3 regions of the Burkholderia lata genome follow, and region 3 is predicted to be linked to each of the others. Evidence: predicted binding sites of a transcription regulator. Region 3 holds the regulator's gene; each other region holds the start of a gene.
The links. The regulator LexA, encoded in region 3, represses DNA repair genes until DNA is damaged. The targets are predictions, from matches to a motif close to ACTGTATNNNNATACAGT.
Positions count from the first base shown of each region.

Region 1: the regulator LexA is predicted to act here: its motif matches at 2,165-2,182, upstream of BCEP18194_RS34400 (DUF2471 family protein).
Region 2: the regulator LexA is predicted to act here: its motif matches at 2,993-3,010, upstream of recA (recombinase RecA).

Region 1 covers NC_007511.1:2,661,663-2,666,593, reverse strand. Annotated here, with positions in the region: gene BCEP18194_RS34405 (NADPH-dependent 2,4-dienoyl-CoA reductase) at 1-1,498, shown strand, start outside; gene BCEP18194_RS34400 (DUF2471 family protein) at 1,697-2,101, opposite strand; gene BCEP18194_RS34395 (LysR family transcriptional regulator) at 2,266-3,159, opposite strand; gene BCEP18194_RS34390 (NAD(P)H-dependent oxidoreductase) at 3,246-4,034, shown strand; gene BCEP18194_RS34385 (hypothetical protein) at 4,184-4,931, shown strand, end outside.
Region 2 covers NC_007510.1:3,108,133-3,113,063, reverse strand. Annotated here, with positions in the region: gene BCEP18194_RS20095 (MFS transporter) at 1-366, opposite strand, end outside; gene BCEP18194_RS20090 (sensor histidine kinase) at 603-2,150, opposite strand; gene BCEP18194_RS20085 (response regulator transcription factor) at 2,168-2,896, opposite strand; gene recA (recombinase RecA) at 3,086-4,159, shown strand; gene recX (recombination regulator RecX) at 4,159-4,931, shown strand, end outside.
Region 3 covers NC_007510.1:1,726,667-1,731,597, forward strand. Annotated here, with positions in the region: gene nodI (nodulation factor ABC transporter ATP-binding protein NodI) at 1-88, opposite strand, end outside; gene BCEP18194_RS13805 (universal stress protein) at 426-923, shown strand; gene BCEP18194_RS13810 (DUF2939 domain-containing protein) at 1,021-1,740, opposite strand; gene BCEP18194_RS13815 (hypothetical protein) at 1,770-2,105, opposite strand; gene lexA (transcriptional repressor LexA) at 2,132-2,779, opposite strand; gene BCEP18194_RS13825 (sulfate ABC transporter substrate-binding protein) at 3,044-4,081, shown strand; gene cysT (sulfate ABC transporter permease subunit CysT) at 4,204-4,931, shown strand, end outside.

The DNA.
Region 1 (4,931 bases), on a different replicon from region 3:
GAACAAGCGCACCGACCAGTGGGGCGGTTCGTACGAGAACCGCATCCGGCTGCCGATCGAGATCATCGAGCGCACGCGCGAAGCGGTCGGCCGCGATTTCATCCTGATCTACCGGCTGTCGATGCTGGACCTGATTCCGGACGGCAGCGACTGGAGCGAAACCGTGCAGCTCGCGAAGGCCGTCGAGCGCGCGGGCGCGACGATCATCAACACGGGGATCGGCTGGCACGAGGCGCGTGTGCCGACGATCGCAACGTCGGTGCCGCGCGGCGCGTTCGCGTGGGTGACGAAGAAGATGAAGGGCGAGGTCGGCATTCCGCTCGTGACGACCAACCGGATCAACCGTCCCGAAGTGGCCGAGCAGATCCTCGCGGACGGCTGCGCGGACATGGTGTCGATGGCCCGCCCGCTGCTTGCCGATGCCGAGTTCGTGGTCAAGGCCGCGCAGGGCCGTGCCGACGAGATCAACACCTGCATCGGCTGCAACCAGGCGTGTCTCGATCACGCATTCAAGAACAAGATCGCGTCGTGCCTGCTGAATCCGCGCGCGTGCCACGAGACGGAACTGAAATACACGCCCGCCGCGCAGCCGAAGCGCATCGCGGTGGTCGGCGCGGGACCGGCCGGGCTCGCCTGCTCGACCGTGCTCGCGCAGCGCGGCCATCAGGTCGACCTGTTCGACGGCGCGGCCGAGATCGGCGGCCAGTTCAACATGGCGAAGCGCGTTCCCGGCAAGGAAGAGTTTCACGAAGCGCTGAGCTACTTCGGCCGCCAGGTCGAGCTGACCGGCGTGAACCTGCACCTGAACCGCCGCGTCGACGCGAGCGACCTGATCGCCGGCGGCTACGACGAGATCGTGCTCGCGACCGGCGTGGCGCCGCGCGATCCGAAGATCCCGGGGCAGGACGGGCCGAACGTGCTCAGCTACATCGACGTGCTCGCGGGCAGGCAGCCGGTCGGCCGGCGTGTCGCGGTGGTCGGTGCGGGCGGGATCGGCTTCGATGTCGCCGAGTACCTGGTGCAGGAGGGCGAATCGCCGGCGCTCGATCTGGACGAGTGGAAGGCCGAGTGGGGCGTGACCGACCCGGCCGCGACGCGTGGCGGCGTGACGCGTGCGCAGGTGACGGCGCCCGCGCGCGAAGTGACGCTGCTGCAGCGCAAGGCCGCGCCGCTCGGCAAGGGGCTCGGCAAGACGACCGGCTGGATTCACCGTGCGACGCTGAAGATGAAGCAGGTGAAAATGATCGGCGGCGTGAACTATGAACTGATCGATGCGCGCGGCCTGCACGTGTCGTACGGTGAGCAGCGCACCGATCACGAGCTGATCGAAGCCGACACGATCGTGCTCTGCACGGGGCAGGAGCCGCAGCGTGCGTTGCTCGCGCCGTTGCAGGCGGCCGGGCGTTCGGTGCACCTGATCGGCGGCGCGGAACTGGCGGCCGAACTCGACGCAAAGCGCGCAATCGATCAGGGTTCACGGCTCGCGGCACGGCTGTAACGGGCGGTCGCTGCAACGGGGGGCACTCGGACGTACTGCGCGAGGCGGTGATCCGTCTGCACGGCGGTTCGTGGCTCACCGTCCGCTGCACCGATTCGCTGGCGCAGGACCGGGAAGAGCCGCAGCGCTGGCCGCGTCGCCACGCAACGTGGCGGCGCTACCCCGACAGACCGTGACCGCGAACGGTCATCATCCGGCTCAGGCCGCTTCGGCCCGTTCTTCCTCTTCCGCGTCGAGCATCGCCTTGACGATCAGGTAGATGGCCGGCAGGTCGTCATCGTCGCGGCGCCAGTCGACCGGCTCCTCGACGTCTGCCGCGACCAGGCGGCTGTCGCGCAGCCGGATGAACGCGTCGACGACGGCCGGCTCGTTGCGGTTCAGGAAGCCGGCATTCGAGAATGCCAGCTCTTCGACGTTCAGCAGCGCCTGCCAGCTCATCGTGCGGACGGCCGCAGGATGGGTGCGGCGCCGCAGGCCAAGCGCCCGCTGCGCGGGACCGCCCGCGACACGTTGCAGATCGACGACCGCCCGCTGCGCGGCGCGCTCGAAGTGGACGGGGTTGAAGCCGGGTTGCTCGGGATCGAATGCGGATGCCTGGAACATGGTCGCCTCACAAAAGTCCGTTCGTCTGTGGATGACGGAATTCGGGTCAAATGGTGCAAAAGCACTGTAAATATATACAGTGTTCGGCGCGGTTTCAAGCCCCGGATGAAGGATTTCGTGCGATGGCGATCGACGCGGGCGGCCGCGCCAGGCGGTCGACCGATCTACACCGCTGCCGCGATCGTCTCCCGCAACCACCGATGCGCCGGATCGCGATGCACGCGTTCATGCCACAGCATCGACATTTCATAGCCGGGCACCTCGACCGGCGCTTCCACGACACGCAGCGCGGGCACGTCGCGCACCAGCCGCTCGGGCAGCATCGCGACGAGATCGGTGCTGGCCACGGCCGACATCACGAACAGGAAGTGCGGCACCGACAGCACGACGCGCCGCGTGGCACCCACCTTCGCGAGCGCTTCGTCCGTCACGCCGAAGAAGCCGCCGCCGTCGGGCGACACGATCACGTGCTCGAGCGTGCCGAACTGTGCGAGCGTCGGACGCCGCTTCAGCTTCGGATGCCCGGCGCGGCCGATGAGCACGTAACGCTCGGCGAACAGCGGCAAGCGCCGCATGCCGGGCGGCGACCCTTCGGTCGTATGGAAGGCGAGATCGATGCCATTTCGTTCGGCATCCTGCTCGATGCGCGGCGGTACCAGTTCGACCACGGCGAGCCGTGTGGCGGGCGCGGCCGAACGCAGCGTGCTCAGCGCGGGCAGCACGATCGTCGATTCGCCGTAGTCGGTCGCGGCCACGCGCCATGTGTTCGTCGCGGTCGCGGGATCGAACGGCGTGGCCGGAATGACCGCACGCTCGACGGCTTCGAGCGCTTCGCGCAACGGCTCGCGCAGCGCTTCCGCGCGCGCGGTCGGCCGCATTCCACGCGGCCCCGGCAGCAGCAGCGGATCGCCGAACAGGTCGCGCAGCTTCTGCAACTGCACGCTCACCGACGGCTGCGACATGTTCAGTTTCTCGGCCGCGCGCGTGACGTTGTGCTCGGCGAGCAGCACGTCCAGCGTGACGAGCAGATTGAGATCGAGTCGTCTGAGATTATTCATGGCTATACCTGGGATATCAGGAATTCATTTCAAATATACCGTTGGTCACGGCATCCTGCAGTCATTCAATCAACGGAGTACCGAACATGAACGTGCTGATCGTCTATGCCCATCCCGAACCGCGCTCGCTGAACGGCGCGTTGCGCGACTTTGCCGTCGAGCATCTCGAAGCGGCCGGCCACACGGTGCAGGTGACCGACTTGTATGCGATGAACTGGAAGGCGGCGTTTGATGCGGATGACCTGACCGGGCGCGAGCCGGATGCGCGTTTCGATCCGTCGAACGACTCGAAGCACGCGTTTGCATCCGGCACGCAGCGCGAAGACATCGTGCGCGAGCAGGACAAGCTGAGGTGGGCCGATGCGGTGATCCTGCAGTTCCCGCTGTGGTGGTTCTCGATGCCGGCGATCATGAAGGGCTGGTTCGAGCGCGTGTATGCCTGCGGTTTTGCGTACGGTGTCGGCGAGCATTCCGATACGCACTGGGGCGATCGCTACGGTGAAGGCTCGTTTGCCGGCAAGCGCGCGATGGTGATCGTCACGGCGGGCGGGTGGGAATCGCATTACAGCCCGCGCGGGATCAACGGGCCGATCGACGACGTGCTGTTCCCGATCCAGCACGGGATGCTGTATTACCCGGGCTTCGACGTGCTGCCGCCGTTCGTGATCTATCGCACCGGGAAGATGAACGACGCGCGCTTCGACGAAACGCGTGCGGCGCTCGGCAAGCGGCTGGATGCGCTTTGGACCACGCAGCCGATCCCGTTCCGGCGGCAGAACGCGGGCGATTACGCGATTCCGGCGTTGACGCTGAAGGACGAGATCGCACCGGGGAAGGTGGGGTATGCGGCGCATCTGGCGCACGAACATGGATGATGCATGGCCGGCCCGCGCGAGAAAGCGACGCGCGGGCGTATCGACACCTGCGCCGGAATCAAGTAGTTTCCGGAGATCGACGCGATTCGTCTGCACAATAGGCCGGCATGGCCCGCGCAGCGAATCGGTCTCGACGGAGAACAACAACGATGACTTTCGAACAACCGGGCCAGGCAGAACCGATCGATGACAACCGCGCCGTCCTGCTGATCGAACTCGAAGCCGGCGGTTATCTGACGGAGGAGCAGGCGGCGCGTGCCACCCAGCGTCTGAGGGATGCACCGGCCGAGTTTCCCGATACCGATTCCGTGCGCAAACTGCTCGACTGGCTGATCGCCGAGGGCTACACGACGGCGGAAGCCGAGGCGAAAGCCACGCATGAACTGCTGGACGGCCGCTACGCGAGCGGCAACGCGAAAATCGTCCTGCTGACGGTGCTGGAGGAGATCGATCCGCCCCGGTTCGAACAGCGTCGGAACGAAACGGTCGCATCGATGCAGCGCGAGCAAAAGAAGAAGCAGATGCTGATCGGCTTCGGCGGCCTGGCTGCCGCGCTGGCGGTGGGCGCCTACCTGTTGTGGCCCGCATCGGCGCCCGCGTGCAGCGCGTCGAGCACGACCAAGGCACTGAACTCGCTGATGTTCGACGCGCGCATGGACATGATGCGCAAGAACCCGATGCAGATGCTCGACCAGGGCAGCAAGTCGTTTCCGCACGTCAGCAACCCCCGTGAAGTCGGCTACGACGAGGCCAATCGCGCGCGCGGTTGCCTGGCGGACGTGAGTATCGCCGACGAGCACGCGACGCTCGGCTATGTGGTTCGGCACGACGACAAGGACAAGAGCGCCTTTGTCGTGCAGATGTTTCCGCCCGAATACGTGACGGTTCGCTACAGTG
Region 2 (4,931 bases), 1.4 Mb from region 3:
CACGGGCGCGGCGATGCCGATCGATGCGTAGCCGGGCAGGAAGCCGACCACGAACGTCGAGAGGCCCATGATCACGATCGTTACGAGGAACGTGTGCTTGCGTCCGACGAGGTCGCCGAGCCGGCCGAACACGATCGCGCCGAACGGCCGCACCGCGAAGCCGGCCGCGAAGCCGAGCAGCGTGAAGATGAAGGCGGCAGTTGGATTGACACCGGAGAAGAAACTCTTGCTGATGTAGGCCGCGAGCGAGCCGGCCAGGTAAAAGTCGTACCACTCGAACACGGTGCCGAGCGACGACGCGAAGATCACCTTCTTCTCTTCGCCCGTCATCGGCGCGTGCGAAATTTGCCCGCCTAACGTTGCCATGAGTCGTCTCCAAGTCCCTTGATATAGATGTGCGGCCGCCTTGGGTGAGCGGGCCTGTCGAGGATTATTGGTACGGAAACTTACGGCCGACTGACTCGCGCGTGCAAAACGACTGCAGGTTAACCCGCGCTGAATCGGTTGTTTTGTGTGCCTATCGTGCTGCGAAGTGCTTTTAACGTCCGGCAAATTGCCGATTTCGGCGCAATCTCGTCGTGCCGCGGTGGTGCGCGTCAGGGTTAATCCGGGGCCGCTTCGGTCAGCGGCAGGCTGACACGCACGAGCGTGCCGGCGAGGCGCGGTGCGTGCTGGTAGACGTGATCGTCGAGCATCAGCGTGCCGCCGTGCTGCGTGGCGATCTCGCGCACGATCGCGAGCCCGAGGCCGCTGCCGTCGCCTTCGCGGCCGAGGATCCGGTAGAAGCGCTCGACGACGCGCTCGCGTTCGGCGGCCGGGATGCCCGGCCCCGTGTCCTCGACCTCGAGATGCACGCGCCGTGCCGCGGGCTCGGCGCGCACGCGCACCGTGATGCGGCCGCCGTCCGGCGTATAGCGGATCGCGTTGTCGATCAGGTTGCCGAGCATCTCGCGCAGCATCACCGGATTGCCGTCGACGTCGAGCGGCGTATCGTCCGGCGGGCCTTCGTAGCCGAGATCCATCCGTTTCGCGAGCGCGGCCTGCACCCAGTCGCGCACCGCGCGTCGCGCGAGCGCGGCGATCTCGACCGGCTCGAACGTCAGCCCGCTCGCACGGTTCTCGGCGCGCGCGAGTGCGAGCAGTTGCGTGACAAGCCGCGCGGCCTGCTCGGAGCTCGTCGCGATCTGCTCGAGCGAGCGCTGCACGTCGGGCGGGACGGGGTGGCGCAGCGCGAACTCGGCCTGCGTGCGCAGGCCCGCGAGCGGCGTCTTCATCTGATGGGCGGCGTCGGCGATGAAGCGCTTCTGCAGCGCCATGTTCTGTTCGAGACGGGCGAGCAGGTCGTTGAACGACGTGACGAGCGGCTCGATCTCGGGCGGCGCGCGCTGCGCCTCGACCGGCGACAGGTCGTCGGGCCGCCGCGCGCGGATGTGCGCCTGCAGCGCGTTGAGCGGCGCGAGCCCGCGCGACAGCCCGAACCAGACCAGCAGGATCGCGAGCGGCAGGATCACGAACTGCGGCAGGATCACGCCCTTGATGATGTCGTTCGCGAGCGCGTTGCGCTTGTCCAGCGTTTCGCCGACCTGCACGAGCACGGGCTGCGGGCTGCCCGATTGCGGCAGCGCGACCGTCGTATACGCGACGCGCACGTCGTTGCCGCGCAGCAGGTCGTCGCGAAACATCACGACGCCTGGCGGCGGGCGGTCCTCGTCGCGCGGCAGCGGCATGTCGGCTTCGCCCGCGACCAGCTCGCCGCGCGTGCCGAGTACCTGGAAGTAAACACTGTCGACGTTGTCCGCGCGCAGGAAGTCACGGGTCTGCTCCGGCAGCGTCAGCTCGGCGACACCGTTCACCGGGTGAATCTGGCGGGCGAGCACATAGGCGTTGGTTTCGAGCGCGCGATCGAACGGGCCGTTCGCGATCGTCTTTGCGACCAGATAGGTGACGGCGATGCTCATCGGCCACAGCAGCAGCAGCGGGGCGAGCATCCAGTCGAGGATCTCGCCGAACAGCGAGCGCGGGCGCGGTGCCTCGGGCGCATCGGTTTCGTCGGGCGGCGCGAACGGGTTCTCGTAGCGCGCGTCGCGCGCCTCGTCGGCGGCCGACGACGGCGCGCCGGTCGGGTGGCGGGGATGGGCCGGCGTGGCCATCGCGGCGACGCCCGGGTTCAGCGCAGCGGCGTGCCGGCCACCGCGGGCTGGGGCGCGGCCGTGTCGGCCGGCGCGGCGGGCGCGACCTTCTCGAGGCAATAGCCGAGGCCGCGCACGGTCGAGATCCGTACACCGCTGGGTTCGATCTTCTTGCGCAGCCGGTGCACGTAGACTTCGATCGCGTTGTTGCTGACTTCCTCGCCCCATTCGCAGAGATGGTCGACGAGCTGCTCCTTCGACACGAGCCGGCCGATCCGCTGCAGTAGCACCTCGAGCAGGCCGAGCTCGCGCGCGGAGAGGTCGAGCACGTGATCGTTCGCATACGCGATCCGGCCGACCTGGTCGAACGCGAGCGAGCCGTGGCGCACGACGGTCGGGCCGCCGCCCGCGCCGCGCCGGGTCAGCGCGCGCACGCGCGCTTCGAGCTCGTTGAGCGCGAACGGCTTGGCCATGTAGTCGTCGGCGCCGAGGTCGAGCCCCTTCACGCGCTCGTCGACGCTGTCGGCGGCCGTCAGGATCAGCACGGGGAGGTTGGAATTGCGGGCGCGCAGGCGCTTGAGCACGTCGAGCCCTGGCATTTTCGGGAGCCCGAGATCGAGGATCAGCAGGTCGAATGTCTGCATCGACAACGCGGTATCGGCGTCGACACCGGTCTTCACGTGGTCGACTGCATAGCCCGATTGGCGGAGTGACCGGGTGAGGCCGTCCGCGAGTATGCTGTCGTCTTCCGCGATGAGAATTCGCATGGTGCTGACCGATGGCCGGCAGGGCGTTTGCGCCGGCCGGCTGTCTCCGAAGTTATTCGTGTACAACGTAGCCTGCATTGCGGGCTTGCACAAAACACTGTTTTTTTATACAGTGTCTGCATTCGTGGGCGGCGCTTGAAAGCGGGCGCGCCTCTAACAGACGCTGCTCATCATAGCAAAGGACGATTCATGGAAGATAGCAAGAAGGGCTCCGGGATGACCGCCGAGAAGAGCAAGGCGCTGGCCGCCGCGCTTGCCCAGATCGAAAAGCAGTTCGGCAAGGGCTCGATCATGCGCATGGGCGACGGCGAGGCGACCGAGAACATCCAGGTCGTGTCCACGGGCTCGCTCGGTCTCGATATCGCGCTCGGCGTCGGCGGCCTGCCGCGCGGCCGGGTGGTCGAAATCTACGGTCCGGAATCGTCCGGTAAAACCACGCTCACGCTGCAGGTCATTGCCGAACTGCAGAAGATCGGCGGCACCGCAGCGTTCATCGACGCCGAGCACGCGCTCGACGTTCAATATGCAGCGAAGCTCGGCGTGAACGTGCCGGAGCTGCTGATCTCGCAGCCGGACACCGGCGAGCAGGCGCTTGAAATCACCGACGCGCTGGTGCGCTCGGGCTCGATCGACATGATCGTCATCGACTCGGTCGCGGCGCTCGTGCCGAAGGCCGAAATCGAAGGCGAGATGGGCGATTCGTTGCCGGGCCTGCAGGCCCGCCTGATGTCGCAGGCGCTGCGCAAGCTGACCGGCACGATCAAGCGCACGAACTGCCTGGTGATCTTCATCAACCAGATCCGGATGAAGATCGGCGTGATGTTCGGCAACCCGGAAACCACGACGGGCGGTAACGCGCTGAAGTTCTACTCGTCGGTGCGTCTCGACATTCGCCGGATCGGCTCGATCAAGAAGAACGACGAGGTGATCGGCAACGAAACCCGCGTGAAGGTCGTCAAGAACAAGGTGTCGCCGCCGTTCCGCGAAGCGATCTTCGACATCCTGTATGGCGAAGGCATTTCGCGTCAGGGCGAGATCATCGATCTCGGCGTGCAGGCGAAGATCGTCGACAAGGCGGGCGCTTGGTACAGCTACAACGGCGAGAAGATCGGCCAGGGCAAGGACAACGCGCGTGAATTCTTGCGCGAGAATCCGGAAATCGCACGCGAGATCGAGAACCGCATTCGCGAATCGCTTGGCGTGGTCGCCATGCCTGATGGTGCAGGCCAGGACGAAGCCGAGGCGATGGACGAAGAAGAGTGATGGTCGGGCGCCGAGGTCAGGCTGGCGAGCCGGAGGAGAGCGACACGCCCGAAACGGCGGGCCGCTCCGGCCGGCGAACCGGATCCTCGAGCGCCGATCGGCGGGGCGCGGGCAGCAATGCCGCGAACCGCACCGCGACGAGGGCATCCGACGATGCCCTCGTTTCGTTTGAGATTGCCGCACCGGACAATCCGTTCGACGACGATGAATCGTTCGACGCGCACGACCGCTCCCGCCGTCGTGTTTCCGGTGTCAGCTTCCCGGGCGATCGCGCAGCCGATGCATCGGCGCCGGCGAGGGAAGATGTCTATACGCGCAGCAGCCAGCATCCACGCCGCACACGTCGCGCGTCGGGTGCTTCTTCCAGTGCTTCGTCAGGTGACGCTCCGGGCGGTACCGAGCGCAAGTCGTCGAAGCCTCAGCGATCGTTGAAAGGCCGCGCGCTCGGCTATCTGTCCAGGCGCGAATACAGCCGCACCGAACTCGCGCGCAAGCTCGCGCCTTACGTCGGCGAAGACGAATCCGTCGACCCCGTGCTCGATGCGCTGGAACAGGAAGGCTGGCTATCCGATGCGCGCTTTGCGGAGAGTCTCGTGCATCGTCGCGCGTCGCGTGTGGGCGTCGCGCGCATCGTCAGCGAGCTGAAGCGTCATGCGGTGGGCGACACGCTCGTCGAGGAAGTGAATACCCAGCTCCGCGAGACCGAATGGGCGCGTGCGCAAGCGGTCTGGCGCAAGAAATTCGGTGCACTGCCGCAAACGCCGGCCGAGCG
Region 3 (4,931 bases):
CCTGGACGGTGAAGGACAGGCCGTTGACGACGAGCTTGTCGCCAAAGCGCTTTTCGACGTTCCGGAAATCAATCGGTGCAACGGGCATGGGCATGTTGTCGTTGTAAGCGGGCGCGGAAGCGTTCCGCTGCCGCATGCGTGGCCGGTTGGCGAACCGATCGGACGATTGCGTGTCACACGGGCATGACCGAAGCGCACGACGCCGGCGCCTGACGGCCCGCTGGAGTACGAACGGGCCATTCTAGTGCATCGGTTGCGTCTCTTCAGGGCATGCCTGCACGGTGCGATGCATGTACGCACCGATCGTGCACTGCATCATCGCGCACGCGCCGAGCGGGGCGAATCAGCGTTTTCCATCCCTTGCGTCCTGAATTGCGGCGCACCATGATGAATGCGTAGGCTCGGTGTTGCGATAGGGAGGTTTCATGGCTAGCTACAACAAGATTTTGCTGTGTTACGACGGCACGCTCGAAGGACGCAAGGCACTGCGCTGCGGCGCCAACCTCGCGATGGACCTGAAGGCCGAGACGCATTTGCTGTCGGTGGTCGACATGCGCTCGAGCATTGCACAGAGCGCGGGTTTGCTGACCGACGTCGCGTGCGGCCGGTTCGAGGAAACCGCGCGTGAAATCCTGCAGGAAGGGGTGAACTGGCTGCGCGAGCGCGGCGTGCAGGCCGAAGGCCATTTCGCGTTCGGCTATCCGATCGACGAAATCGCGAATCTCGCGACGGAGCTGCAAGCCGACCTCGTCGTCGTCGGCCATCGGTGCCGCAGCGGGCTGTCGAGATGGTGGATGGGCTCGGGCAATACGCAACTGCTCGATCGCGTGAATTGCAGCATTCTGGTTGCGTGTTCGTCGGCGCAGGAGCAGAAGGCCGAAATCGCGCGCGAGCGCGAAGCGGCCACGGCGAACGGCAAATGACCCAATGATGCGATGACTGCCTGACCGGCGAATCGCGCCGGTCAGGCGTCGTGCCACGTCCGTGGTGCGGGCGCCGACCGCGGCCAGTCAAGGCATGTCAAGCGTGCAGGTCGATCGCGGACAACTTCCACGAGAACAGGCCGAAGCGGTGGAAGATCGCCGCATAGCGCGTGCCGTCGGCACTGCGCTGGTAGGTCACGACGAATTCATCGATATTCCGGTAGCCGGCACTGGTTTGCTGCTGGTGCGGCGCATGCGTTGCATCGACCGCACTGGCCGGTGCGGCAGCGGCGGGTGGTTGCGATGATGCAGCCGCGGTGGCCGTGTTGCTGCCCGAAGCGGCCGCGCTTGCCGGAGCCGGATTGGCAGCGGGTGCGGCCGGCGTGTTGCCCGGGGCATTGCTGCCTGGCGGCAGATTCGACCATTCAGGTGGACGCTCGCCCGGATTGCCACGCGGCGGCAAGCCGCTCATCAGCGCGGCTACGCCCTCCGGGGTGGCGTACGCATCGACCAGCGGGCCGATCAGTGCGGACCCGATCAATGCGCCGATCACCGCGAACGGATTGTTCTTCTTCACCGCGTCGATCCGGCGCATCAACTCTTCCGTGACCTGCTGCTTCAGGCTGATGCGCAGCGACGGGAAATCGACATATTCACTGATCGCCTGCGCATCGCGCGCATCGATCGCCGATTTCAGGCGACCGAGCGCGACGTACGGCGACGCGTAGGCATAACCGATCGCCGCAATGATGGCGACGGCCAGCACGACGATCAACAGGGGCTTGAGCCGCCATTTGCGGCCCGAAGATCCGGTCACGTTGCCTCCGGTGCGGGGATGTTCCGCAATCAGAGACCGCCTGGCGTGGCCGATCGTTCCTCTGCGATGCAGTGATCGATCATCCGGCACACGGCGTCGATCGTGCCGACCATGATCAGGCGCGAACGGCCGTGATAGACGCGCACCGGCGCGCGGCGCGCGGGTTCGGCGTGATTCAGGCCGGCGTTCAGCGATACCCGCGCGAAAGCGGGCAGCGCCGACGGCAGCAGGGACGCCTGCCGTTCGACTGCGACTTCTTCTTGCACAGGCGCCGCCGCGGACAGCGGTGCGCAGGGCGTGCGGCCGCGCAGATGACGCAGGCGACCGAATTGACGGAAAGGCAGCAGACGGGCAAGGCGTTCCATGATGTTCTCCTCAGCGAGACGGAATGTCAGAGTTCGCCCGAGCGGATCAGCCCGACGGCGATGCCTTCCAGCGCGAATTCCGCGCTGCCGGCCTTGACGAAGATGTTTTCGTAATCCGGGTTCTCCGCGATCAGCTCGAGGCCGCCGGGCCGGCGCATCAGGCGCTTGACCGTGACGTCGTCGCCGAGACGCGCAACGATGATCTGGCCGTCCTTCGCTTCCGTGCGCTTCTGCACGGCGAGGAGGTCGCCGTCGAGGATGCCGGCGTCGCGCATCGACAGGCCGCGCACTTTCAGCAGGTAGTCGGGCTTGCTGGTGAACAGCGCGGGATCGCACGCGTAATGCTGCGAGATGTGCTCCTGCGCGAGGATCGGGCTACCGGCTGCCACGCGGCCGACGAGGGGCAGCGACAGCTGCATCAGGCCGGCGTGCGGCAGCGTGAACTGGTGCGGGGCGTCGTCGATGCCGAGCAGGCGGATACCGCGCGACGCGCCGGCGGCCAGCTCGATCACACCTTTGCGTGCGAGCGCACGCAGGTGCTCCTCGGCCGCATTCGGCGAGCTGAAGCCCAGTTCGGCCGCGATCTCGGCACGGGTGGGCGGGAATCCGGAGCGCTCGATCGCGCGACGGATCAAGTCGAAAACTTGCTGCTGACGGGCGGTGAGTTTGGTCATGGCTTAACTGTATGGATAGACAGTGAGCTGTATTTTTATACAGTAGTTCGGGAATTTCAAGTGTTACGTGAGGTTCGACGCGATCACGCCGGTTCCGGCGCGATTTCGCGACGTCCTGACGCCGGTTTATCTGCCGCAACCGTCCATTCCGTCTGCGTTAGCACTTTTGAGTATTAAAAAATGAGGAACGATTATTTTTAATCATGTAACCCGTTCGTTAGACTGGCCCGACATCGCAATACCGACAACACTGGAGAACCAAGGATGGGCAAGCGCAACACGGGGCTGGTGGGCGGAGTGGGCCGCCTGATCGCAACACTCGCGCTGGGCGCGGCGGCGGCGCTGGGCGTCGCGACGCACGCGCAGGCCGATACGACCTTCCTGAACGTGTCGTACGACCCGACGCGCGAGCTGTATCAGGACTTCAACCAGGCGTTTGGCAAGGAGTGGAAGGCGAAGACGGGCGAGACCGTCAACTTCAAGCAGTCGCACGGCGGTTCGGGCGCGCAGGCGCGCTCGGTGCTCGACGGCCTGCAGGCCGACGTCGTCACGCTGGCGCTGGCGTACGACATCGACGCGCTCGCGAACAAGGGGCTCGTCAACAAGGACTGGCAGAAGCGCCTGCCCGACAACGCGTCGCCGTACACGTCGACGATCGTGTTCCTGGTGCGCAAGGGCAATCCGAAGGGGATCAAGGACTGGGACGACCTGACCAAGCCGGGCATCTCGATCGTCACGCCGAATCCGAAGACGTCGGGCGGCGCGCGCTGGAACTACCTGGCCGCATGGGCATACGCGGTGCACAAGCCGGGCGGCAACGAGCAGACGGCGAAGGAATTCGTCACGAAGCTCTACAAGAACGCAGGCGTGCTCGATTCGGGCGCGCGCGGCGCGACCACGAGCTTCGTGCAGCGCGGGATTGGCGACGTGCTGATCGCCTGGGAAAACGAGGCATTCCTGTCGGTCAAGGAATTCGGTACCGACAAGTTCGAGATCGTCGTGCCGTCGGTGAGCATCCTGGCCGAGCCGCCCGTCGCGGTGGTGGACAAGGTGGTCGACAAGAAGGGTACGCGCAAGCTGGCCGATGCCTACCTGAACTTCCTGTACAGCCCGCAGGGCCAGGAGATCGCGGCGCGCAACTACTACCGGCCGCGCTCGAAAAACGTGCCGGCGGAGCTGACGAAGCAGTTCCCGAAGCTGAAGCTGTACACGGTCGACGATACCTTCGGCGGCTGGACGAATGCGCAGAAGACGCATTTCGCGGACGGCGGCGTGTTCGATTCGATCTACAAGCCGCAGTAACGCCATAACGACAGCGGCGCGCCACGACAGCGCGCCGCATCCCCGACGGCCCGCCGGCGCGATTCACTGCGCCGGCGTTTGCGTCGGACCCATGAGCAGCATCGACCCAGCAAGAGCATCCGATGACGACGTACACCTTTCGAAAGCCGAGCGCGCTGCCCGGTTTCGGCGTGACGCTAGGCATCACGGTGGCCTATTTGAGCCTCGTGGTGCTGATACCGCTCGCCGCCACGTTCCTGAAGACCGCGACGCTGTCGTGGGATCAGTTCGTCACCGCCGTCACGTCGCCGCGCGTGCTCGCGTCGTACCGGCTGACGTTCCTTTCCGCCCTCGGCGGCGCGCTGATCAACGCCGTGTTCGGCTTTCTCGTCGCGTGGGTGCTCGTGCGCTACACGTTCCCGTTCAAGCGGCTCGTCGATGCGATCGTCGACCTGCCGTTTGCACTCCCGACGTCGGTCGCCGGCATTTCGCTCGCGGCCGTTTACGCGACCAACGGCTGGGTCGGCCAGTATCTCGCGCCGCTCGGCATCAAGATCGCGTTCACGCCGGCCGGCGTGCTGGTCGCGCTGACCTTCATCGGGCTGCCGTTCGTCGTGCGCACGGTGCAGCCGGTGCTCGAGGATTTCGAGCGCGAGCAGGAAGAGGCCGCCGCGTGCCTCGGCGCGTCGCGCTGGCTGACGTTCCGCCGTGTCGTCCTGCCGGCCGTGCTGCCGGCGCTCCTCACAGGGTTCGCACTCGCGTTCGCGCGCGCGCTCGGGGAATACGGCTCGGTGATCTTCATCGCCGGCAACGTGCCGATGAAATCCGAGATCACGTCGCTGCTCATCATCACGAAGCTTGAGCAGTACGA